DNA from 2 places in the Veillonella sp. ZSJB6 genome. Region 1 is predicted to be linked to the other one. Evidence: a T-box and tRNA genes for the amino acid it is inferred to sense, from the RefSeq annotation. Region 1 holds a T-box; the other holds one or more tRNA genes.
What was found. The T-box of region 1 lies ahead of thrS (threonine--tRNA ligase). A T-box ahead of a tRNA ligase gene usually reads a tRNA of that ligase, here a tRNA-Thr.
Positions count from the first base shown of each region.

Region 2: it has a tRNA-Thr gene. The T-box ahead of thrS (threonine--tRNA ligase) is inferred to sense a tRNA for this amino acid. The anticodon was not compared.

Region 1 covers NZ_JBPUGE010000001.1:121,158-133,711, reverse strand. Annotated here, with positions in the region: gene ACSV5T_RS00620 (hypothetical protein) at 1-199, opposite strand, end outside; gene rplT (50S ribosomal protein L20) at 322-672, opposite strand; gene rpmI (50S ribosomal protein L35) at 719-916, opposite strand; gene infC (translation initiation factor IF-3) at 938-1,456, opposite strand; gene ACSV5T_RS00600 (DASS family sodium-coupled anion symporter) at 1,891-3,384, shown strand; gene ACSV5T_RS00595 (MFS transporter) at 3,517-4,722, opposite strand; gene thrS (threonine--tRNA ligase) at 4,944-6,854, opposite strand; T-box leader at 6,929-7,160, opposite strand; gene ACSV5T_RS00585 (hypothetical protein) at 7,408-8,397, opposite strand; gene ACSV5T_RS00580 (DUF4911 domain-containing protein) at 8,408-8,683, opposite strand; gene ACSV5T_RS00575 (peptidase U32 family protein) at 8,686-9,927, opposite strand; gene ACSV5T_RS00570 (O-methyltransferase) at 9,927-10,535, opposite strand; gene mltG (endolytic transglycosylase MltG) at 10,559-11,965, opposite strand; gene ACSV5T_RS00560 (DUF1292 domain-containing protein) at 12,136-12,432, opposite strand; gene ruvX (Holliday junction resolvase RuvX) at 12,459-12,554, opposite strand, start outside.
Region 2 covers NZ_JBPUGE010000002.1:136,101-148,654, reverse strand. Annotated here, with positions in the region: gene hypA (hydrogenase maturation nickel metallochaperone HypA) at 1-262, shown strand, start outside; gene hypB (hydrogenase nickel incorporation protein HypB) at 278-931, shown strand; gene ACSV5T_RS03360 (hypothetical protein) at 928-2,337, shown strand; gene brxF (BREX-3 system P-loop-containing protein BrxF) at 2,366-2,830, shown strand; partial or broken gene ACSV5T_RS03350 (undecaprenyl-diphosphate phosphatase) at 2,905-3,554, shown strand; tRNA gene ACSV5T_RS03345 (tRNA-Thr) at 3,741-3,816, shown strand; tRNA gene ACSV5T_RS03340 (tRNA-Tyr) at 3,827-3,911, shown strand; tRNA gene ACSV5T_RS03335 (tRNA-Met) at 3,917-3,992, shown strand; tRNA gene ACSV5T_RS03330 (tRNA-Thr) at 4,025-4,100, shown strand; tRNA gene ACSV5T_RS03325 (tRNA-Met) at 4,106-4,182, shown strand; gene tuf (elongation factor Tu) at 4,427-5,614, shown strand; gene ACSV5T_RS03315 (nitric-oxide reductase large subunit) at 5,791-8,028, shown strand; gene rpmG (50S ribosomal protein L33) at 8,298-8,447, shown strand; gene secE (preprotein translocase subunit SecE) at 8,489-8,710, shown strand; gene nusG (transcription termination/antitermination protein NusG) at 8,723-9,259, shown strand; gene rplK (50S ribosomal protein L11) at 9,363-9,788, shown strand; gene rplA (50S ribosomal protein L1) at 9,865-10,575, shown strand; gene rplJ (50S ribosomal protein L10) at 10,748-11,254, shown strand; gene rplL (50S ribosomal protein L7/L12) at 11,325-11,693, shown strand; gene ACSV5T_RS03275 (ArnT family glycosyltransferase) at 11,795-12,554, opposite strand, start outside.

The sequences.
Region 1 (12,554 bases):
CAATAGGCGCCTTTGTAAACATTTTTCCACTAAGCCATAGGCCATACATACCGGCTCGCTCTAAAGTAAAGGTTCCTTCTTTATTTTCATAAGGCATTTCATAGAGCATCTTGGCTCTACCAAAACGAATCGTATTTTTAATACCTAAATAGAACAAACAAAGTCCTAAGGGTATCAACAGATAAGATAACTGTTCCATTGCCTACGCCTCCTCTATGCACCCTTTTTTACACAACACAATATGTATTTTCAATATATCATACTTTCACCATACAAAAAAGGACTCTCCAACGAGAGTCCTTAGTCTGTATTGTTATGCTATTAAGCGTTTTTAGCTACTTCAACAAGTTTAGCGAATGCTGCTGCATCGTTAACTGCCAAGTCAGCCAACATTTTACGGTTAACTTCAACGCCTGCTTTAGTCAAACCAGCGATGAAACGGCTGTAAGTTGTGCCATTGATGCGAGCCGCTGCGTTGATACGAGCGATCCACAATTGACGGAATTCGCGTTTTTTCGCACGACGGTCACGACGAGCGTAGTACAACGCTTTCATTACTGTTTCGTTAGCTTTTTTGAATAAACGGGAACGTGTGCCACGGTAACCTTTAGCTAATTTTAAAATCTTTTTATGACGTGCATGAGCTGTAACGCCTTTTTTCACTCTTGCCATTGTATATTCCTCCTAAATTACGATGTATCGATCTAATAGTTAACGATTAAGCGTATGGTAAGCATTTAGCTACGCGTTTGTGGTCAGCTTTTGCAACCAATGTAGCTTTACGCAAATTACGTTTACGAGCTGGAGATTTTTTCTCAAGAATGTGGCTTTTGAAAGCTTTTGCACGCTTGAATTCACCAGTACCAGTTACTGCGAAACGTTTAGCCGCTGCGCGACGAGTTTTAATTTTTGGCATAATTATAATCCTCCCAAAACATTATTTACTTACTAAAATCATGGTCATGTTACGACCTTCTAATTTAGCTGCTTTTTCAATAGACGCTGTTTCTTTGAGTTCTTCAGCGAAACGTGTCAACACTGCCATACCTAGTTCTGGATGTGAAAGTTCACGACCGCGGAACATGATAGTTACTTTTACTTTGTTACCTTCACCCAAGAATTTGGATGCGTTTTTCATTTTTACGTAAAAGTCATGGTCTTCAATATGTGGACGTAACTTAACTTCTTTTAAAGTTACGATTTTTTGTTTCTTCTTCGCTTCTTTCTCGCGTTTTTGTTGTTCATAACGATATTTACCGTAGTTCATAATGCGAGCTACTGGTGGTTTAGCGTTAGGTGCAATTTCCACAAGATCAAGATGCTTTTCTTCAGCCAATGCCAACGCCTCACGGCCAGACATGATGCCGATTTGTTCGTTTTCAGGACCTACGACACGAAGTTCACGAGCACGAATCTCTTCATTAATGCGTGGTGTATCCTTGCTAATAGCGTTCACCTCCAAGAGAATAAAAAAAACGGACGGCAAACACCATCCGAATAGAGTTCTCTATATTAACCTCATACTTCTTGGTATTAGGTGAGTGGCGGATGGCCTCTGCTTCATAAATTACTTAATTATAATAACAAATCGAATGGTGAAAGTCAACAATAATATTGAGCTTTCAACAATAAATTTGTTATCACAACTCTTATAGTATAACAAACATTACAAGTTCTGTATATAGGTATCCTTACTGACACCTATCCCCCTTTATGTATACAATATTCTTATAATTTAAATAACAAATTCTATAGAAAGTACGATACAATAATATTCATAGCATAGACTATCTTATATAGTGTACCTTATAGCATAGTCTAGCTTATATAGTTCACCTTATTTAGTATTATATAGTAATAGGTATTACACAAATAGAAAGGAGTTTTATTATGAGTGTAACAACCACTGCCCCTCCACAAAAGTCACGTACAACTGCTCAAAATATTGGACTTATTTTATCCTTTATTGTTTTAGGTGCTATTTTATTATTGCCTACACCTGAAACATTATCTACCGGTGGTCATCGTATGATCGGGGTTCTCGCCTTTGCTATCATCCTATGGATGACATCAGCTGTTTCCTATCCAGTAAGTGCTACCATGATTACAGCGCTTACAGCGCTACTTTTAGGGTTCTCACCGCATCCAGAAGCACCTGCTAAGGCGATGGGCACAGCCAATGCATTAAAGCTCATCATTTCTGGTTATTCTTCACCGGCTATGATCCTCGTAGGCGCTGCTATGTTTATCTCCGTAGCCATGCGTAAAACAGGTTTAGATCGACGTATCGCCATGTTAGTACTATCTAGCGTTGGCACTAAGGTTAGCCGGATTTATTTAGGTGTTATTATTACAGGTCTTATCCTCGCCTTCTTCGTACCAAGTGCAACAGCGCGTATTGCCTGTTTAGCACCGATTATCATTGGTATTGTTGAGAACTTGGGTATTGAACGTAAAAGCCGCGTAGCAGCTCTCCTCATGGTAGGTGCTGTACAGGCCGATACATTTTGGAATATTATGATCCAAACGGCTGCTGCACAAAATCTTGTAGCCGTAGGCTTTATACAAACTCAGATGAATACATCCATCAGTTGGATAGATTGGCTAACTGCAGCAGCTCCATTCTCTATTATTATGGTCATCATCGCCTACTTCTTAACACAAGTATTAATTAAGCCTGAGTTCAAAGAGCTTGTAGGTGGCGATGTACAGCTCGCTAAAATGCGCCAAGAAATCGGCCCTATGAGTACTGACGAAAAGAAACTATTATGTATCTCTATTGGTCTACTCGCATTATGGGCTACCGGTGGCAAGCTCCATTCCATCGACACAACAACTACAACAATTGTTGCCATTGCATTATTTTTCTTCCCTAAAATTGGTATTATGGACTGGAAATTTGCACAGCCAAACATCGACTGGGGTTCCATCGTTATGTTTGGTGCTGGTATTGGTCTTGGCTCTGTATTGCTTAAAACAAAAGCAGCTACTTGGCTTGCTCAAGTATTCGTAAATGCTTTCTCCCTTGAAAGTGCCAGCGTATTTATCTTAATTGCTGTAATGGCTGCCTTCCTCATTGTCATTCACCTAGGCTTTGCCTCTGCTACAGCCCTCTCCTCTGCTATGATTCCTATCGTAATATCCATCGTAGTAGGTCACAATGCAGAAGGTCTTAACCCAATCGGCGTAACCATGCTCATGCAATACGCTATCTGCTTCGGTCTAGTATTACCAGTAAACTCACCACAAGGTATGGTGGCTTACGGTACAGACACATTCGACGTAAAAACATTTATGACTACAGGCATTCCATTGACCATCATCGGCTATGTAATGATGCTCGTATTTGCACTAACATACTGGCACTGGATTGGTATCGCCTAATACTGTACTTTCATAAAAATTATATATAAACCAAAAGGCTCTGTCATAAGACAGAGCCTTTTAAATTCACTATTTTCAATTGATTAATAACCTAAAGAGCACAATATATTTACTCTAAATTAATTCAATACATTATTCTAATTCTTTACCTTTAAGTTCAGGAATTAAGAATACAGTTGCTAGAATATCAAGTACGTAGATAATAGCTAGGAATGCAATTGCTACTTGGTAGGAGTACATAGAGATGATCATGCCTACTACCATTGGGCTAAAGCCGCCTACAGCACGGCCTATGTTAAATAGTACGTTTTGAGCTGTTGCACGAGCAGTTGTTGGGTAGGCTTCTGCCATTAAGGCACCATAACCACCCATCATACCATTTACAGAGGCCCCTAAAATTGCCCCAGCAAATAGCATAGCTGTTGGATCAGATAGTTGAGAGTAAATCAAAATAGATGCTACAGCACATACTTGGAATAGAATAAATGTAGGTTTACGACCGATTTTATCTGCCAAGCGTCCAAATAGCCAAATACCAACCATCATGCCACATACAGTAACAGCTGTCCATAAACCGGATTTTGTAAGGGAGAAACCTAATTGCTTACTTAAGAAATTAGGTAACCAAATCATAATACCATAATAACCAAAGTTTTGAACTGATGTTAAAATAGCAACACCAATAGATGTCTTTGTTGTTCTTACATCTTTTACTAATAACTTGAAAGAGTTAGTATGTGAATGTTCCTTAGATTCTTTACTTTGTACAAAGATTTCTGGTTCATGTAGTTTAGCTCGGAATACCCAAGCAACCAAGGCAGGAATAATACCGACCATAAACATGCCACGCCACCCAATAATAGGAATGAGTAACGGTGTTAACAAAGCGGCCGCTAATACGCCTAATTGCCAACCAAGGGCAACATAACTTGTTGCTTTTGCACGGTGTTTAGCAGGCCAAGCTTCAGCAGCTAAAGCCATGCCAATCCCAAATTCACCACCTAAACCAATACCAGCGATTGTACGGTAAATAAGAAGATCCCAATAGCCTTGAGCAAAGGCACAGAGACCTGTAAATACCGCAAAAAGTACGATAGTCCAAGTCAATACGCGAACACGACCAAACTTATCGGACAAGGTACCAAAGATAAAGCCACCTAGTACGGCACCTACCAAGGTCCACGTTACAAGAGAACCGGCTTGACCTGTAGTTAATCCTAAATCTCCAGAAATTAAGGTTAGCATAAAGCCTAAAATCAAGAGATCAAAACCATCCATTGCATAACCAATAGAGGACCCAATGACTGCTTTCCAGCCGTATGAATTTACTTCTTTCATAATATTTCCTTTCGCTACTCACAGGTAACAATTAAAGAGATAGCCCCCACTATACAAATGGCCAACTCCTAGACTTAAGTCTAATGAAAGGCTTAGTATATGGGGGCTAAATTTATATATGTTTATTTTAACACATATAAGAGATTAGATTATAACCAATTAAATATAATAACTTATCATAACCGCATCATCTATATTGATGGATGAGTCATATTAGTCAATTAGTTACGTTCTTTGATTTCAATTTTAATGGAATTGAAGAATTCTTCAAATGGTACGGAACCTAATTCGTCACCACCGTGTTTACGAACGTTAACTGTACCTTCTTCAACCTCTTTATCACCTACAACAAGCATGTAAGGAACTTTTGCCATTTGTGCTTGACGGATTTTGTAACCGATTTTTTCGCTACGATCATCCACTTCTACACGTACATAGTCATGGTGCATTTGTTTTGCCAATTCTTTAGCATATTCAACATGTTTTTCAGAGATAGGCAAGATTTTAACTTGTACAGGAGCCATCCAAGTTGGGAATGCGCCTGCATAGTGTTCAGTTAAGATGCCAATGAAACGTTCCATGGAGCCGAAGCATGCACGGTGAATCATGATAGGACGATGTTTTTGACCATCTTCACCAACATATTCAATTTGGAAACGTTCAGGCAAGTTCATATCCAATTGGATAGTACCACATTGCCATGTACGACCTAAGGAGTCTTCGATATGGTAGTCAAGTTTAGGACCGTAGAATGCACCATCGCCAGGGTTGATTACATAAGGAATACCTTTTGCTTCAATGGCATTGCGCAATGCTTCTGTAGCTGCTTCCCAGATTGCATCATCACCCATTGCATTGTCTGGTTTAGTAGACAATTCTACATGGTATTTCAAGCCGAATTGGCTATAAATGCGATCGAACAATTCGATAACTTTCATCAATTCAGATTGCATTTGATCTGGCAACATGAATACGTGAGCATCATCTTGAGTAAATGCACGTACACGGAATAAGCCGTGTAAAGCACCGGATAATTCATGACGGTGAACTAGACCAAGTTCAGCATAACGCAATGGGAAGTCACGGTAGGAATGCATTTCGTTTTGGTAAACCAAGATACCGCCTGGGCAGTTCATTGGTTTAATTGCATATTCTTCATCATCAATAATTGTAGTGTACATATTTTCACGGTAATGGAACCAGTGACCAGATGTTTCCCACAATTGTTTATTTAAGATGATTGGTGTGCGAATTTCTTCATAATCAAATTCATGGTGAACTTCACGCCAGAAGTTTTCCAATTCGTTGCGAAGTGCCATACCTTTTGGTAAGAAGAATGGGAAGCCAGGACCTTCTTCTTTGATAACGAACAAGCCTAGTTCTTTACCAAGTTTACGATGGTCGCGTTTAGCTGCTTCTTCAAGTAAGTGAAGGTATGCATCAAGTTCTTCTTTCTTTTCAAATGCTGTACCGTAAATACGTTGCAACATTTTGTTCTTTTCATCGCCGCGCCAGTATGCACCTGCAATGCTTTGTAATTTGAAAGCTTTCACCTTACCAGTGGATGCTACGTGAGGACCTGCACAAAGATCGATGAAGTCACCTTGCGCATAGCAAGAGATAACAGCATCTTCAGGAAGATCTTCGATCAATTCTACCTTGTAGTCTTCATTTTTAGATTTGAAGAACTCGATAGCTTCTTGACGAGACATTACAGATTTAGTGATAGGCAAGTTTTCTTTTACAATACGGCTCATTTCCTTTTCGATTTTACCCAAATCTTCAGGAGTCAAAGTATGTTCCATATCGATATCATAGTAGAAACCTTTATCGATAGCAGGACCGATAGCCAATTTAGCTTCAGGCCATAAGCGTTTAACCGCTTGTGCCAAAATATGAGAAGCTGTATGGCGCAAAGTATGTTTACCGCCATCTTCTTCGAATGTTAAGAAAGCTACTTCAGAACCATCTACGAGTTCTTCACGAAGGTCTGTTAATTCACCATTTACATTAGCAGCTAGTACTTTTTTAGCCAAGCTGTTAGATAATTGTTTTACTGCTTCCCCAAGAGTAGTGCCAGCAGCGTATTCCTTTGCACTACCATCAGGTAAAATGATTTTTACATCTGCCATTTTTCTTTCCTCCAATTTATTATCTAGGATAGACTGGATTTTGGTAATAAAAAAAGACCCTCTATCCCTACAAAACAAGGGACGAAGATCATTCGCGGTTCCACCCTAGTTAACTACCTATACGAATATATGTGTATAGTAATTCACTTCATTAAGCCCGATAACGGTGGCGACCGTATTTGCCTACTTAGGTTCGACAAATCAGTTTAAAGGGGGTAACTCTGATATATGTGTAAGGCATTTCCAGCATCTGCCTCTCTCTGGTACACAGGGATATGAGAATCATGTCCTTTGCATAACTTTTACTAGATTATAGTATCACAGGGAATTAAAAAATTCAATACAGTTCAATAGTAAATTTCACAAAATCTATAAATTAAAGAAACGCCTTTAAACACACCATATAAAAACGGCCCGATATAACTGATATGTACCCCTTTACGGGTTGTCCATTAAAAGGGGTACATATCAAACTCGAGCCGTTTATTAAGATTATCATATATACGCTAAGCAATGTAGCTATACTACAGCTCACTGTACATGAGCTAGATTATTAGCGTTTGAAGTTTGTAGACAACATAGCACCAATTACTTTTTCTAATTTGCTATTAGAAAGATCTGGGCCTTTGTAGAGTGTTAAGAGTACATCATTAGAGTTATCTTGTTTAGACACCATCATAACACCGCTACCACGAGCACCATTATCATCGTAATCTTTTGCTACAATAACAAGGTTCAAATAGTGGTCTTTCATGTATGTGTACACTTTGCTTGTACGTGCAGAGGAACCAATCATTTTAGCCATGCTCATGCCACGGTTAAATACGATTGCATTTGCATTGTGTGGGTTAGCCGCTAATTGTTGTTTTTCATCATCATTTAGTGGCATGAGGTTTACCATGAGGGAATCACCCATTTTACCACGGAACATAGCTGGCATTGTTTCCCTTACGTCTTCAGGAATGCCTGTGTCCGCAGTCAATTTCAACTCTTTAGGAACCGTCATATATAGAACGCCCTTGCTGTTGCGGCCTACCTCTGTTGTACTGAGGTCTACAGCGCTAAGCATAATGGAGTCTTTAATAGTAGCTACTTGGTTTGCCAATGGCTTTTCAGGAATGCCACGGCTTGCCAATTGTACATCACCAGACTTAGTTTTTTTCAACGTTTCTACATTCCAGTTAGCCCCTTTTTTGTCGGCGTCGCTAGCTTCTGTGAAAGCATTCGCTCCATCTTTTGTACCTACATACACATAAGTTTGAGCTGGGATAATTGTATCTGGTGCACCAGTTTTATTGAAAGCAGCACCATATACTACATTAGGGATCACAGAGGAACCAATTTGTAAGTTGTTATTAGTTTGACTTTCCACATCAAAGTTGATATTACCAGTGAAGGTCATATCAGGACCATGGTTGATGACTACTACATCCCCTGCTTGAGGGATGATAACAGGACCTACAGGGCCCGCCATAGCTACACCCACCATAGATACACTAAGGCAAGCTGTTAATAATGCACGTTTCAAAATAGATTGTTTCATAGATATACTCTCATTTCTCTATAGTGACATAATCAGATAAGCTAGTTAATACTTCAATGGCTAATGGCTTTGTAGATGGTGTACAGCGCAACATGCACCGCCCACTCGTATCTACAGATGTCATAACACCTAAATATTCATAGCCTTCAATGATGCGATTGATATAGTTTGTATGCTTCGGCTCAAGATGAAAGAACACATACGCTTCTTCTCCAAAGGTCTCTAGATCTGGTACATCGGGAAATGCACCGATAGATTTACTCGGTTCTAATGGTGTACCACGCATAATTACTCCGCTTTAGGTTTGCACTCACGACGCATCATGGAGTACGGTTCAAGTGGTGTATCCATGTAAATGCGCACTTTCATTTGGGCATGTGGTGCTACATCGATTGGGTTACCATCTTCATCTGTCATTTTTTCAATTACAGTCTCAACAAGCTCACCCTTAGGTTGGCAGAATTCTACTTTATCGCCTACCTTAAAGTTATTACGTTGTTCAAGATCAACGTATTTTTCTTCTTCGTTATAACCCAAAACTAAACCGATGAAATCATGGCTTTGCGTATTTGTAGATTTACCATAGTTTTGAGCAGTTTCGTCAGGACGGCCTTCTGCAAAGCCATCAGTATATGGACGGTGAGAAATCTTTTCTAATTCTGCAATCCATTCTGGACGAACATACCAATCTTTACCTTCTTTAAGGTATGTATCGATAGCTGTACGATAAACCTTTGCTACTGTTGCACAGTAGTGAACGGATTTCATACGGCCTTCGATTTTAAGACTGTCGATACCAGCTTCATAGAGATCTGGAATACGGTGAATCAAGCACAAGTCTTTAGAGTTAAAGATATATGTACCATGCTCATCTTCTTCAATTGGGTAGTATTCACCAGGACGATTAGATTCAACAAGGGAATATTTCCAACGGCAAGATTGAGAACATTGACCGCGGTTCGCATCACGGTTGCCTGTCATGTAGTTAGACAATAGACAACGACCAGAGTAAGAAATACACATGGAGCCATGTACGAAGGATTCGATTTCGATATCTACATTATCCTTCATTTCTTTAAGGTCTGCTAAGGATACTTCGCGAGCTGCTACGACGCGTGTAGCACCCAGTTCTTTCCACATTTGCACTGTATGCCAGTTTGTTGTAGATGCTTGTGTACTTACGTGAAGCTCAAGGCCTGGAGCCACACGTTTAGCAAGGCTAAAGATCCCCATATCGGCAACAATAATTGCATCAACGCCGATACTTTCAAGGAATTTCAAATAATCCTCTAAGCCTTCAAAGTCCTCATTGTGAGGAATGATATTACATGTTACATGGATTTTCTTACCATGAGCATGTACAAATTCTACAGCTTCCTTTAATTCCTCGTCGGAGAAATTAGAGTTACCTGCACGCAAACCAAAACGTTTGCCTGCACAATATACAGCATCCGCACCATAGCGAATCGCCATTTTGAGCTTGTCCATATTACCGGCTGGACAAAGCAATTCCATAAAATGTTCTGCCATTATTTGTTGTGCCCTTTCCACACACTCACACTCATACCATCACCCATTGGATAGATGGTGGTGTTAAACAATTCTTTATTTTCAACATACGTTAAGTATTCTTTTAACCGTTTTACGATAGTTTTGAACCGTTTTGGCGGCTCCTTATCGCCCCTTACATAGCCTCTAAAAAGTACATTATCCGCCAGGATAACGCCACCTTCTTTCACATGAGGTAAAATAAGTTCTAACTGTTTTAGGTATTGCCCTTTTGGCCCATCTAAAAACACTAGATCATATTCACCAGTGAGTTCCGTTAAGACTTGAGACGCATCACCTTTCAGTAATGTAATTTTATCGGCATAATCGGATTGGTTAATATAATATTTCGCCATTTCGTGACGCACATCATCTAATTCAATAGATGTAATATGCCCTTCTTCTTTATCGAGTAGCGGAGCCATCAACAAAGCAGAGTAACCAATGGCGGTGCCCACCTCTAACACAGAGGTGGGCCGGTACAAACCTATTAATTCTTCAAAGAGATGAACCTCAGATTCTCGTAGAATCGGTACATCATTAATCATCGCGTAAATACGCTGTTCATTTAAAATATCATTTAATGTCATGAAAGTAGATTCAATCTCCTACATTATTTATTGCTATTACCACTAGGAACCACCAACGTAGAACGATCCACAGATTCAGCTGGCTTTACTTCAATATGAGGTACTTGTTGTGTACTTGGTACAACATTTTGCATAGATTCTGGAGCAGGTGTTGTAGTTGGCACATAAGAGTTAGAACTAGATGATTGAGTTGCTGGTGCAGATTGAGCTGGTGCTTGTGGAGCTGGTGTTGGTGCTGGAATTTCAGCAGCTGGAACCGTTGTTGGTGTATATTTGTACGTAGGTTCCACATTAACATATTGAGAATCTGCTTCCACCGCTTCTTCAGAGCTGTAATTGTAGTTAGGCTCTGTCGTTGCCACAGCCACGTCATAGTTAGGACCAGCTTGTACTGCGGCCCCTGTATTAGAGGATGTAGCCGTATCATTACCATAGATTTTATGAACTTCCGCTAAATGTTCTTCATATGTTTTAGAGAAGTGGTTATGTCCATCTTTATCTGCTACAAAGTATAAATAATCTGTATCTTCAGAATGCAAGACTGCATCTAATGCTTTTTTACCAGGGTTCGCAATTGGACCAGGTGGCAAGCCTTTAGATACGTATGTATTATACGGGCTTTGTAATTGCGTATCACCAATAGTTACATCTTCTTTTGCATAACCAAGTACATAGGAAATTGTCGCATCAGATTGCAATGGAATACCATGGGCTAACCGTTTTTTAAATACCCCTGCAATTGTTGGACGATCTGCATCAAATAAAGATTCACGTTCAACAATGGATGCCAATGTTACAAAGTCATGAATACTCATGTGTTGAGCTTGAATTTGTTTCTTCACAGCCGGTGTGAGGTAACGATTCATTTCGTCAGCCATCATTTGAATCACTTCACGTGGCGTTGCACCTACTGGAATTTCATAAGTACTTGGGAATAAGAAGCCCTCTACCGGATATGTAGCAGGTCTTGTACCTTTCATATATGGATATGGTACAAAGGTCTTTGCTTCTGCTAAGAAATCCTTTGCCTTCATAATTTGATTTTTTTCAAGAACGATAGCAATATCACCAACTGTGTATCCTTCAGGAATTGTAACACGAATAGATTCTACATGACCTTCTTGTAATAAAGAAATGAGTTCGCGCACAGTTACCTTGTTAGGAATTTGGTAGTGACCAGTTTGAAGTTTATCATTGGTGCCGCTCAAATATAACCAAAGCTTAAAGCCTTGTGTGGAACGAATAAGACCTCGTTCATAGAGCATGTCTGCAATTTCAGTGCCAGTCTGCCCTTTTTCGATGACAAGTACTTGTGTACCATCATCTTGAGCAAAGGTGTTTGGCACTAAATAAATCGCTCCCAAACCACCGGCGATGATTAATACGCCTACAATAATAAGGATTAAAATATATCTTAAGGCTTTTCTCACGACGTTGAGTTCCTTTCTGTAACATAACAGTATTTATCATCTTATTATACCATAAAGTCCATATTTCCCCTATATAAAAGGACATTATCATATTATAGGCCCCTTAATAAATAGCAAATAAAAATAGCGTATTGCCCAAAGACAACACGCTATATTTATAAAGAATACGACTATTCGCCATCTTCCATTTCTTCATACAATTTTACTAGAGTTTCAAAGTTTTCATCATCTTCATCTAAAGGTACGTATTCTTCTACGCCTTCTTCATTTTTTTCGATGCGAGCCAAGATCATGTATGTATCATCTTGACCTTCATGGTCAGCCTCTTCATCTTGTACATGTACAAGAACAGCATATTCTTGGCCTTCATGACTTAAAATAATGTCCTCTGTGAAGTACTGTTTGTTACCATTTTCATCTTCGAATTCCAAGTAATATACTTCGCCTTCAAAATTTTGGTCAACCATCGGAAACCCTCCTTAAGAAAAAATACTTATTTATTAAACTGCAAGCGATCTAAATATCCTTGCAAAATTACAACCGCTGCCATTTTATCAATAACGGACTTACGTTTTTTACGACTCACGTC
Region 2 (12,554 bases), on a different contig from region 1:
TTCCGTACAACTCGATTTGGGCCTTATGAGTGGAGTAGAGCCAGATTCTCTCCTATTTTGCTGGGAAGCCGTTACAAAGGGGACTGCCGCAGAAGGTTCTCGTATAGAAATTAACACGATTCCTATTGAAGGAAAGTGCTTGGATTGTGATAAAACATTTCCTGTAGAAAATTATAAGTTTATCTGTCCCTATTGTGACAGTCATTTTGTACAAACCATTGGTGGCCGCGAACTACAAGTGACCTCTATGGATATCGATTGATAGAAAGGTTAGGATATGCAAGTTCAAGTTAAAACTAATGTATTGGCAAAAAATGATGCCATTGCAGAGTCCTTACAACAGTTGTTTAAGGAAAAAAATATTTTTGTATTCAATCTATTAGGTTCTCCAGGGGCTGGTAAAACATCTCTGTTAGAGGCAACTTTACATGATTTGAAAAAAGATTACCGCTTTGCTGTTATTGAAGGTGATTTATTTACTGCTAAGGATGCGGAACGGATTCATGAATTAGGCGTTCCTGTTATTCAAATCAATACAGTGGGAGGTTGCCATCTTGATGCACAAATGATTCAAGATGCACTAGGTGATTTAAATCTTGATGAACTGGATATGATCATTATCGAGAATGTAGGTAACCTTGTATGCCCTGCAGAATTTGAGATTGGTGAAAGCATGAAGGTAACTGTATTATCTGTTACTGAAGGTGAGGATAAGCCTCTTAAATACCCATTAATCTTTAAAGAGTCAAAGGCTATCCTCATTAATAAGATAGATTTATTGCCTTATGTACCTTTCAAAAAAGATAAGGCCATACAAGATATACGTAATTTGAATCCAACAGGAGAGATTTTTGAAGTAAGTTGCACGGCCCATAATGGGTTAGAGCCATGGTTGACATGGTTGCGTGCGCAATTGGAGAGTAATCGATGAATCATTCTATTAAGAGCCGTATCGTAGCGGCACTTTTAGTAGGCCTATCTGCTACATCGGTAGGATATGCGGCAGAGCCGGCTATTTCCACAGTGAAACCAACGGCTGTAGAAGCTACAGAGGATACAAATGATGCGGCAGCTACTGCTGCACCTGTAGAAACGACGGAACCTGATGCGGCTAATTCTGTTGCGTATATAGATAATGCACCGATTAAAGCCGTTAAAATTGATACAAAAATAAAGAAGGAAAACACCAAAACAGGTTGGTTGGCCGAACAAATGGCAGTTACCGAGTTTGGTGATTCCATACAGTTTTGGCAAGCAGCTAGCGAAAATGAAGGATCCTTGCCTAGTGTAACGCAAAATAATTTGGCGGATATCGGCAAGTCCTATACGGCTAATAATTTACCAACCATAGGGTCTGAAGATGATTATGCCATTGATGGGTACCGCTTAGGTGATCAGTTTGTAGCACCTAAAGATGTAGAAAAAACGGTAGTGCGTGATAACTTTACGACGTACTATATGAAAGACTTGGAGGTAACCGTATATACGGGGCCTGCTCAAGAACGATTGATAAATAATCAATTGCGCGGTCAAGGGGCTACCTATTTCTTTGAGCCAAATACTATTACTAATATTCATAGTACGAAAAAAGGCGCCCGTACTGTACGCGATATAGGTGTGGGTAGTACGCGCATGGAATTAGTATTTGCTTATGGCAGTCCTAATGCGATGTGGCGTGACTTGAAAAATGAAAGTTATATTTTCCTTTATGAAGGTCATTCCGAAAATTCATTGCCTCGAAAAAAGGAATTTAACCGCTCGATAGAGAATACAAATAATAATAGCCAACAACAATCTATGTTAGGACAACAGAAAGAATATATTGCTTTCACCATCAAACAAAGCAATGTAGAAGCTGTTGATATGATTAGTGGTCAAGTATGGCCAAGATTTGGATTACCTAAAGCTCCAGTATATGATTTCGAAGCTGGTAAGTTGACTGCTGATGATTTTGTATTGCGTGGCTATAAATTAAATGATCATTTTGTTAATGATCCAAATAACGACTGGAAACATCAAGGCATGTTGTTTGGTTCCACCTTTATTGGATATAACGAATATGGTGTAAGTGTTGATAAAAAAAATCTCATCAATCGTGTTCTATTAAATATTTACACACCTACTCGTCGCGGTATTGCGATGGGGGATACTAAATACTTATTGCTCTTTGTATATGGTATGCCTACTCGTATTGTTGAATCTACAACAAATGCGGGCACATCTACTGTATATGAATATAAAAATCCAGCGGCAAGCGACTCATATTTGCAGTTTGCCCTAGATGATAAAAACCAATATATCAAATCCGTTATGTTATCTGACCGTCCAGTTAAGTAGGATTGGTCACAGCGAGGAGGCAAGGGATATGGTTACTGTTCAAGATGTAAGAGAACGTTGGGAACAAATTCAAGGTGATGATGAACGCATATTGTTTATCGTTGGTGGTCCTGGTTCTGGTAAAAGTTTGCTAATTCGTGAATTGTCTGAGCAAAAAGGTTGGAAGTACTTAGAAGCGAAACAACTTATTGAAGAAGAATTTTTGTTGGTACCTCGTGATGAAAGACCACAACTGGCAGAAGAAGTAATTCGCCGTGCATTAAGTCGTAGTGATACAGAAGTGGTGCTCATTGATGGTATTAATGTGTTGTTTGCACCGATTTTAAATTTAAATCCTCTTGAACTATTAAAGACTATTAGTAAAACATATCCGATTGTTGTAGGTTGGCGTGGTCATCTCGAAGGTGATCAATTATACTTAGAACACAATAATGATCCAAAACATGCGGTTGTAACAGTTACTAAACCTGAACGTGTTATGGTTATTGATTAATTAAAGCTATATTGATTGATGAGGGCATTATATATTGCCATGCGTTATGACCACATATATAGGTAGGTGATATCATGGAACAATATGTAATTGCCCTCATTTTAGGTGTTATAGAAGGTATAACAGAATGTATTCCTGTATCTAGTTCAGGGCATATGATTATTATCGGGCATATACTTAATTTTGAAGGTGCCCATGCCGATGTATTTGAAGTGTTTATTCAAATTGGCGCCATTCTTGCTATATATACACATTATAGACGGACCTTTAATAGCTTTTTAAAACGGAAGAATTGGATTAAAACTCGTGGCGTATCTCTATTACATATTGGGGCAGGTGTGCTACCTGTATTAACAGCGGGCTATCTTTTACAATATATTATTAAAGGGGATCTATTTGGGCCTATCCCTGTCATAGTAGGCCTTGTGCGACCATTGCGGGAGGCATGTTGATTGGATGCACTCGTAGAGCTGCTGCTGATTTTTCTTTTATCATGGCTGTACCTGTTATGATCATTGTTTGTGTATATGATTTGTTACGGGTAATTCATTTACTAAATCTAAAGGATATTATTATGTTTGCCATTGGCACATTAGTATCGTATATAGTAGGGTATATTACTGTAAAAGTATTTTTATGGTATTTAAATCGCTCTTCATTATCCTCCTTTGGATATTATAGAATTATTGTTGCTATACTAGCGATTATCTACCTTTATCTATGATTGCCGATGAGGAAAAAATGAAGTTTAAAAAGTTTAGAAAAAATACTTGCATAGGGTATCGTTTCATGTTATTATGATTAAGCACTAAGGGATACCGCAGTGAACAATAAAAACTTCAAAAAAGTTTTTAAAAAAGTTCTTGACACTTAGTGAGGCGGATGATAAAATACATCTTGTCGTAATGATGCTGGCGTAGCTCAATTGGTAGAGCAGCTGACTTGTAATCAGCAGGTTGTGGGTTCAATTCCTATCGCCAGCTCCATTTTATTTTTGGAGGGATTCCCGAGCGGCCAAAGGGAGCAGACTGTAAATCTGCCGTCTTCGACTTCGAAGGTTCGAATCCTTCTCCCTCCACCATTTATAGCGGGGTGGAGCAGTTGGTAGCTCGTCGGGCTCATAACCCGAAGGTCGCAGGTTCAAGTCCTGTCCCCGCAACCACAAAAATTCACAGTGAAATGATCGTTCATTGTGCTGGTGTAGCTCAGTCGGCAGAGCGTATCCTTGGTAAGGATAAGGTCACCGGTTCAATCCCGGTCACTAGCTCCATACATGGCGGCATAGCTCAGTTGGCTAGAGCAATCGGTTCATACCCGGTGTGTCCGCGGTTCAAATCCGTGTGCCGCCACCATTAAACCTCACATTGGTGAGGATTTTTTATTTTCTCCATAAAATAATAATTGAAGCTGATAAGTGTAGAAATTACATTTATCAGCTTTTTTTGTTTACCTATCGTAATTGTATTTCTAGAAGCTTTTGTATATATGGTATAATAATGTGTAGGGGAATCTTATATTCCATTGATAAATTAGGGTTAATATATTATATTAATACTAGAATGTAATTTGTTTTTTGTGAAGGAGGATACATTCCTAATGGCAAAAGAAAAATTTGAACGTACGAAACCGCATGTTAATATCGGTACAATCGGTCACGTTGACCATGGTAAAACTACTTTGACAGCTGCAATCACTAAAGTATTGGCTGAAAAAGGCCAAGCTGAATTCCAAGATTACAGCAACATCGATAAAGCTCCAGAAGAACGTGAACGTGGTATCACAATCAACACTGCACACGTTGAGTATGAAACTGCTAACCGTCACTATGCACACGTTGACTGCCCAGGCCATGCTGACTATGTTAAAAACATGATCACTGGTGCAGCTCAAATGGACGGCGCTATCTTGGTATGTTCCGCTGCTGACGGCCCTATGCCTCAAACTCGCGAACACATCTTGTTGGCTCGCCAAGTTGGTGTTCCTGCAATCGTAGTATTCTTGAACAAAGCTGACATGGTTGACGACGAAGAATTGATCGAATTGGTAGAAATGGAAGTTCGTGAACTTCTTTCCTCCTACGAATTCCCTGGCGACGAAGTACCTATCGTTGTAGGTTCCGCTTTGAAAGCTTTGGAAGGCGACGCTCAATATGTAGCTAAAATCGACGAATTGATGGACGCTGTAGACTCCTACATCCCAACACCAGTTCGTGATACTGACAAACCTTTCTTGATGCCTGTGGAAGACGTATTCACAATCACTGGTCGTGGTACAGTAGCAACTGGCCGTGTTGAACGTGGTCAAGTAAACGTAGGCGACACAGTAGAAGTTGTAGGCTTGAAAGAAAAAGCTGAACAATACGTAGTAACTGGTCTTGAAATGTTCCGCAAAACTTTGGACTCTGCAGTAGCAGGTGACAACGTAGGTGCGTTGCTTCGTGGTGTTGACCGTAAAGACATCGAACGTGGTCAAGTATTGGCTAAACCAGGTTCCATCAACCCACATACAAAATTCAAAGCAGAAGTTTACGTATTGACTAAAGAAGAAGGTGGCCGTCATACTCCATTCTTCTCCAACTACCGTCCACAATTCTACTTCCGTACAACAGACGTAACAGGTGTTGTAAACCTTCCTGAAGGTGTAGAAATGTGTATGCCTGGCGATAACGTAACAATGGATATCGAATTGATTACTCCAATCGCTATCGAAGAAGGTCTTCGTTTCGCGATCCGCGAAGGTGGCCATACAGTAGGCGCTGGCGTTGTAACTGAAATCGAAGGTTAATTAGTAGCCTTTTATAAAAAATAGGACCCCAATGGGGTCCTATTTTTATGTTAATTTATATATTGTTTATTACATTTGTAACCAAAGATACAGAAACTATCTTTGACTGGTGCTATTATAATCTTAAGGAGGGCAAAAGCCCTCCTTTTGTGTTTTTTAGAAAAGGAGGTAAAGTGATGGGTGAATACAAAAAGTATTGGATAGCTGTAGTAGCCGTACTTATCATTGGTTTTTCAATCCTTGGTTATCTAGGTACTGATGTGTATCATCAAGCACCGCCGGTGCCGACTGCATATGTATCTCAAGATGGACAAGTCTTGTTCACTAAGGAAGATATTTTACATGGTCAATCGGCATGGCAATCTACAGGTGGTCAATCTGTGGGGACGGTTTTAGGTCATGGCGCTTATCAAGCACCTGATTGGACAGCAGATTGGTTGCATAAAGAAGTATCTATAATGTTGGATATTAAGTCGCAAGAGGCCTTTGGTGTTCTTTATAATCAATTGGGACCTGCACAACAAGCAGCAGTTAAAGAAGTGGTAAAAGAAGAATATCTAGGTAGTGCAGTTCGCGATGATGGAACCGTGGTTTTATCTCCAGAGCGCATTACGGCGATGAATATTACAGGTCGTTATTTTGTTGAACTTTATGGTGATAATCCAGAGTTGACATTGACTCGTGATCATTTTGCAATGAAGGACAATACATTGCCTGAGTTACAAGACCGTATTGATATGGCTCGTTTCTTCTTCTGGACTACGTGGATGGCATCTACCCAACGTCCTGGTACAGATGCGACATACACTAATAACTGGCCACATGAACCGTTATTGGATCATAATCCAACACCTGAAAGTGTTGCCTGGTCTGTTGTGAGTGTCATCATTTTATTATGTGGCATAGGTGTAGTTGTATGGTTGTGGTCCTTTGGTAAGAAAGACGACGAACATGCATTGGTTCCACCAGCAGAAGATCCAATTAGCAAGATTACCTTAACTCCATCTCAACGTTCATTAGGAAAATATTTATTTACAATCCTAGCATTGTTCTTATTCCAATTGGGGATGGGTGGTATCATTGCTCACTATACTGTAGAAGGTCAAGCGTTCTATGGTATTCCTTTAGCTCAATATTTCCCATATTCTATTGCCCGTACATGGCATATTCAGGCGTCCTTGTTCTGGATTGCTATGGCATTCTTAAGTGCTGGTTTATTCTTGGCACCAATTATTAATGGTGGTAAGGATCCTAAATATCAAAAGCTAGGTGTAGATATTTTATTCTGGGCGCTTGTAGTCCTCGTAGTTGGTTCCTTCGGTGGCACATACTTAGGTGTAGCGCATCAAATTCCAGCAGCCTGGAATTTCCTTCTCGGACACCAAGGTTACGAATATATTGAGCTTGGTCGTATCTGGCAATGGATTGAATACATTGGTATTCTATTCTGGCTTGTACTCATGATACGCAGCATTATTGGCGCTTTCAAACAGAAGGGGGATAAAAATCTTATTGCTGCCTTTATCTTCTCTGTTATCATGGTAGGTATCTTCTATGGCCCAGGTTTGTTCTATGGTGAACATAGCCATTTGGCAATTATGGAGTACTGGCGTTGGTGGGTAATTCATCTTTGGGTAGAAGGCTTCTTCGAAGTATTCTCTACTACATTGATGGCATTTATCTTTGTTACACTAGGGCTTGTATCATATCGTGCCGGTACAGTGGCAGCCATTTCCTCTGGTGCTATTTATCTTATCGGTGGTATTCCTGGTACATTCCATCATCTATACTTTACAGGTGTTACATCTACTATTGTGGCAACAGGCGCATCCTTCTCCGCATTGGAAGTAGTACCACTTGTACTATTAGGTTATGAAGCCTTTGAAAACTATACACGTCTTCACAGCGCACCTTGGATGCATCGTTTGAAATGGCCTGTATACTGCTTCATTGCGGTATCCTTCTGGAATCTTGTTGGTGCAGGGGTCTTCGGCTTCTTGATCAATATGCCAGTATCCTTGTTCTACATTCAAGGTCTTAATACAACTGCAGTACATGCACATACCGCATTGTTTGGCGTATATGGTTTCTTAAGCTTAGGCTTTGTATTCCTTATTGCTCGTTACATTCGACCTGAAGTAGAATTCAACGATAAATTGATGAAATTCGGGTTCTGGGCTCTCAATATAGGCCTTGCCTTAATGGTGCTCATCAGCTTATTGCCGATAGGTCTTATCCAAGCGTGGGCAAGTATCACACATGGTTTGTGGTTTGCACGTAGCGAAGAATTCATGCAACAACCATTGTTACAAACCTTGCGTTGGCTTCGTATGATTGGTGATACAATACTAATCATTGGTGCCGTAGCATTCTTCTGGCAAATTGTGAAAGTTCTATTTCCGAAGAAATCCTAATTGACAGGCATATTATAATTCTATGCATTAACGGCATAAATTGTATGAAAAATATGTGATAATTTATTACCATATTAATGGCGTTCCTTTCTAGACAAGGAACGCCATTTTTTGTTATACTATCCCTGTCAGGTACATGTGCCTGGCTTTTTTGAGTTGCTCAAAATTCTTGACATCGCTTGCTACGTATGATATATTTCTTTAGTATGTAGTCGAGCGTTTTCGAGTACAAGAGACAGATTAGTAAATAAAAAGCGAGGTGTATCCGGATGCGTAATGCCATTACTTTAGCTTGCACAGATTGCAAACAACGTAACTATCAAACGAACAAGAATAAAAAGAACAATCCTGATCGTATTGAAATGATGAAATATTGCAAATTCTGCGGTAAACATACATTACACCGTGAAACAAAATAATTCTTATCATTCATTACCTGTTGATTTGAGGATGTGAAACAATGGCAAAGTCTAACTCAGCAGTGCAGCAGCGTGGTGGATTTGGAAAATTCTTCCGCGGTGTGAAAGCTGAACTAAAAAAAGTAGTCTGGCCAACAAAAAAAGAACTCATCAATTACACAATAGTAGTATTTTTAGTGACGATTTTCATCGCCTTTATTATTTATGTACTTGATGCAGTCTTTGCCCAACTTTTTAATACGTTGTTGCACTTTGTTGGATAAGGGGGCCATTTCATGGAAGCAGATAAGAAGTGGTATGTAATTCATACCTATTCAGGCTACGAAAATAAAGTTAAAACCACTCTTGAACTTAAAGTTCAGTCTATGGGTCTACAAGATGTGATTAGCCGAATTTTGGTACCTCTTGAAGACGAAATTGACGAAAAAGATGGGGTTAAAAAAGTAGTAAAACGTAAGATATTTCCTGGGTACGTATTGGTTGAAATGGAAGTTAACGACCGTTCTTGGTATGTTGTACGCAACACACCAGGTGTAACAGGCTTCGTTGGCTCTGCCACAAAACCAGTTCCACTTTCTGATTCCGAAGTAGAACATATACTTAAGTCTCAGGGCTTGGATAAGAAACCAAGCATCAACATCGATGTAGAAGTTGGTGAAACGGTACGCATTACGTCCGGGGCCTTTGAAGATAAACTAGGTGTTATTACCGAACTTAACCCTGAAAAAGGAACATTGAAACTTAATGTGGAAATGTTCAACCGAGATACCGAGGTAGAGGTAGAGTTCTCTCAAATTGAGAAAGCTCTTTAATATATATATTATAACTCTAAAAAAGAGCAATCGATTTTGGTTGCCAGTGGGAGGATGTATATCCGTTACCACCACAGTATAAGCATAGGAGGTTTAATTACCCATGGCTAAGAAATTAGTTAAACAAGTAAAACTACAAATTGAAGCCGCTAAAGCTACTCCAGCACCACCAGTTGGTCCTGCACTAGGTCAAGCAGGTGTTAACATCGTTGCTTTCACAAAAGAATTCAACGAACGTACTGCTAAACAAGCTGGCTTAATTATCCCAGTAGTTATTAACGTATATGAAGATCGTAGCTTCGACTTCATCACTAAGACTCCACCAGCTGCAGTATTGTTGAAAAAAGCTGCAGGTATTCCAAAAGGTTCTGGTGTACCTAACCGTGATAAAGTAGCAAAAGTAGGTCGCGATAAAGTTCGTGAAATTGCTGAATTGAAAATGCCTGACTTGAATGCTAATACCGTAGAACAAGGTATGCGCATGGTAGAAGGTACTGCTCGCAGCATGGGCATTGAAATCGTTGACTAATAAGCGTACGACTTGCGCATAAGGCGCAAATCGGTGGGAGGGAATTCCCGTTTGACCACATAAGGAGGATATTATAATGGCAAAAGTAGGTAAGAAATACGCTGAGGCAGTAAAACTTATTGAAGCTGGTAAGTTCTACGAACCAGTAGAAGCAATCGAGTTGGTTAAGAAAACTGCAACTGCAAATTTCGATGAAACAGTTGAAATCGCTTTCAACTTGAATGTCGACCCTAAATACGCTGATCAACAAGTTCGTGGTGCAGTAGTATTGCCTCATGGTACTGGCAAAACTAAACGCGTTCTTGTATTCGCAAAAGGCGACAACATTAAAGCAGCTGAAGAAGCTGGTGCAGATTTCGTAGGTTCTGAAGAGTTAGTAGCTAAAATCCAAGGTGGTTGGAGCGACTTCGACGTTGTAGTTGCTACACCAGACATGATGGGTCAAGTTGGCCGTCTTGGTAAAATTTTGGGTCCTAAAGGCTTGATGCCAAACCCTAAAGTTGGTACAGTAACTCCAGACGTTGCTCGTGCAGTAAACGAAATCAAAGCTGGTAAAATCGAATACCGTACTGATAAAGCAGGTATTGTCTCTTGCTCCATCGGTAAAGCGTCCTTCGATGAAGAAAAATTACTTGACAACTACCGTACAATCGTTGATACTATTATCAAGGCTAAACCTGTAGCAGCTAAAGGTCAATACATTAAATCTGTAACCTTGTCCGCTACAATGGGCCCTGGTGTGCCTTTGAACGTGTTCAAATTGAGCAACGTTACAAAAGAGCAATAATCACATATGTCTCTTAGCTGTAGACGGCTGGTATGTATAATGGATGAAAATCCGCCCGCTGAGGCTGACACTAGATAATCTAGGACTAGTTCGACCTCATCGCGTGCGATGGGGTCGTTTTTACGCTAAGATAGTACATAGAGCACCAAAAAATCTACAAGGAGGTAATCTAATGGCTGTCACTGAACAAAAGAAAGCAATCGTTGCTCAAATGAAAGAAACTCTTTCTGAAGCAAAAGGCGCTGTATTGATTGGTTACACTGGTTTGACTGTTGCGCAAGCAACTGATCTTCGCCGCAAAATGTTGGCTGAAGGCGTTGAATACAAAGTAATCAAAAATACTTTGACTCGCATTGCTGCAAATGAATTGAATCTTGAAGGTTTCGCTGAGCATTTAGAAGGTCCAACTGCATTGGCTACTTCTAAAGAAGATGCTGTTGCACCTGCTCGTGTAATCGAACAATTCATCAAAACTACTGAGAAAGAAGTTGTAACAGTTAAAGCTGGTATCGTTGAAGGCGAAGTTATGGATGCTGCTGGTGTTAAAGCAATTGCAAGTCTTCCAAACCGCGAAGGCATGCTTTCCATGTTGCTTTCCGTATTGCAAGCTCCTGTTCGCAACGTTGCATACGCTGTCAAAGCTGTTGCAGAAGCTCAACCAGCAGAAGCTGCAGAATAATAATTTCTGCGAAGTATTCATTGGTCGCTTAAGACTGATACAATAAACTATTTTATGGAGGAAAACTAAAATGGCATTGAACATTGAAAACATCGTTGCTGAATTGAAAGAAGCAACTATTCTTGAACTTAATGATCTTGTAAAAGCAATTGAAGAAGAATTTGGCGTAACTGCAGCAGCTCCTGTAGCTGTAGCAGCTGCTGGTGGTGCTGAAGGCGGCGCTGCTAAAGATTCCTTCGACGTAATCTTGAAAGATGCTGGCGCATCCAAAATCAACGTAATCAAAGTTGTTCGTGAAGCAACTGGTCTTGGCTTGAAAGAAGCTAAAGCTATCGTTGACGGCGCTCCTGCACCTGTAAAAGAAGGCGTAGCTACTGAAGCAGCTGAAGCTTTGAAAGCTCAATTGGAAGAAGCTGGCGCAACTGTAGAATTGAAATAATTCTAGCCATAATAAAAGGCGTACCCATGGGTACGCCTTTTTTGTTATAGAAATAAAATTTGTAGTTATCTATCAATACCAATTAGCTGATTTTTCTATAATTATTGAATTTTATAAATGCTAGCCGATTTAGTTTTTCCAACTTCTGTTGCTATGTTATTGGTTGGTGAATTAGCAAATTCTTTACTATATTTATTTGGTACAATGATGGTAGCACCTTTTTCATTAGATACCCTTGTATCAAACTCATCTACTGTTATTGTGGGCATCAATGTTTTGCCTGCTGTCCATAGAGGATTATCTGTAGTATGTACAAATACTTGAGTTGGGGTATCTTTTGTATAATATACAATCGATGTATAGTAGGTACCATATATATATGTGTGTTGAGCACTTGACTCAATATATGGCTTGAATTGAAGCCCCGATTGATCAGATAAAATAGGTGTTACAGTTATTGTGATTGCCGTATATAAAATAGTTAAAGGTGTGGCTAAATAGATAGATAATGGTACGTTGCGATTTCTATACCGTTTAACTACTAGTGCAAATAGTACTAGTAATACGAATGCACTAATTAATGGTATAGGATTTAATTCTGGTGTTGCGATGCTGGCTACTAGGAATAAGATTGTATATATGCCTAATGGAATCGTTACAATATATTTAAAACTAGTACTCTTGTTATGGCAGCTAGTTGTGATAGCTTCAGCGCCCCAGATAAGACATGGGATTATTGCTGGTAACGTATAGGTTATATACTTTGTGGCCACTAGTGAATAGAATAATACAATTACTACAAACCAGATGGCGCCGAGAAGATAAAAATTATTTTTCCATGTAATGTTTTTGAGTCGGTAA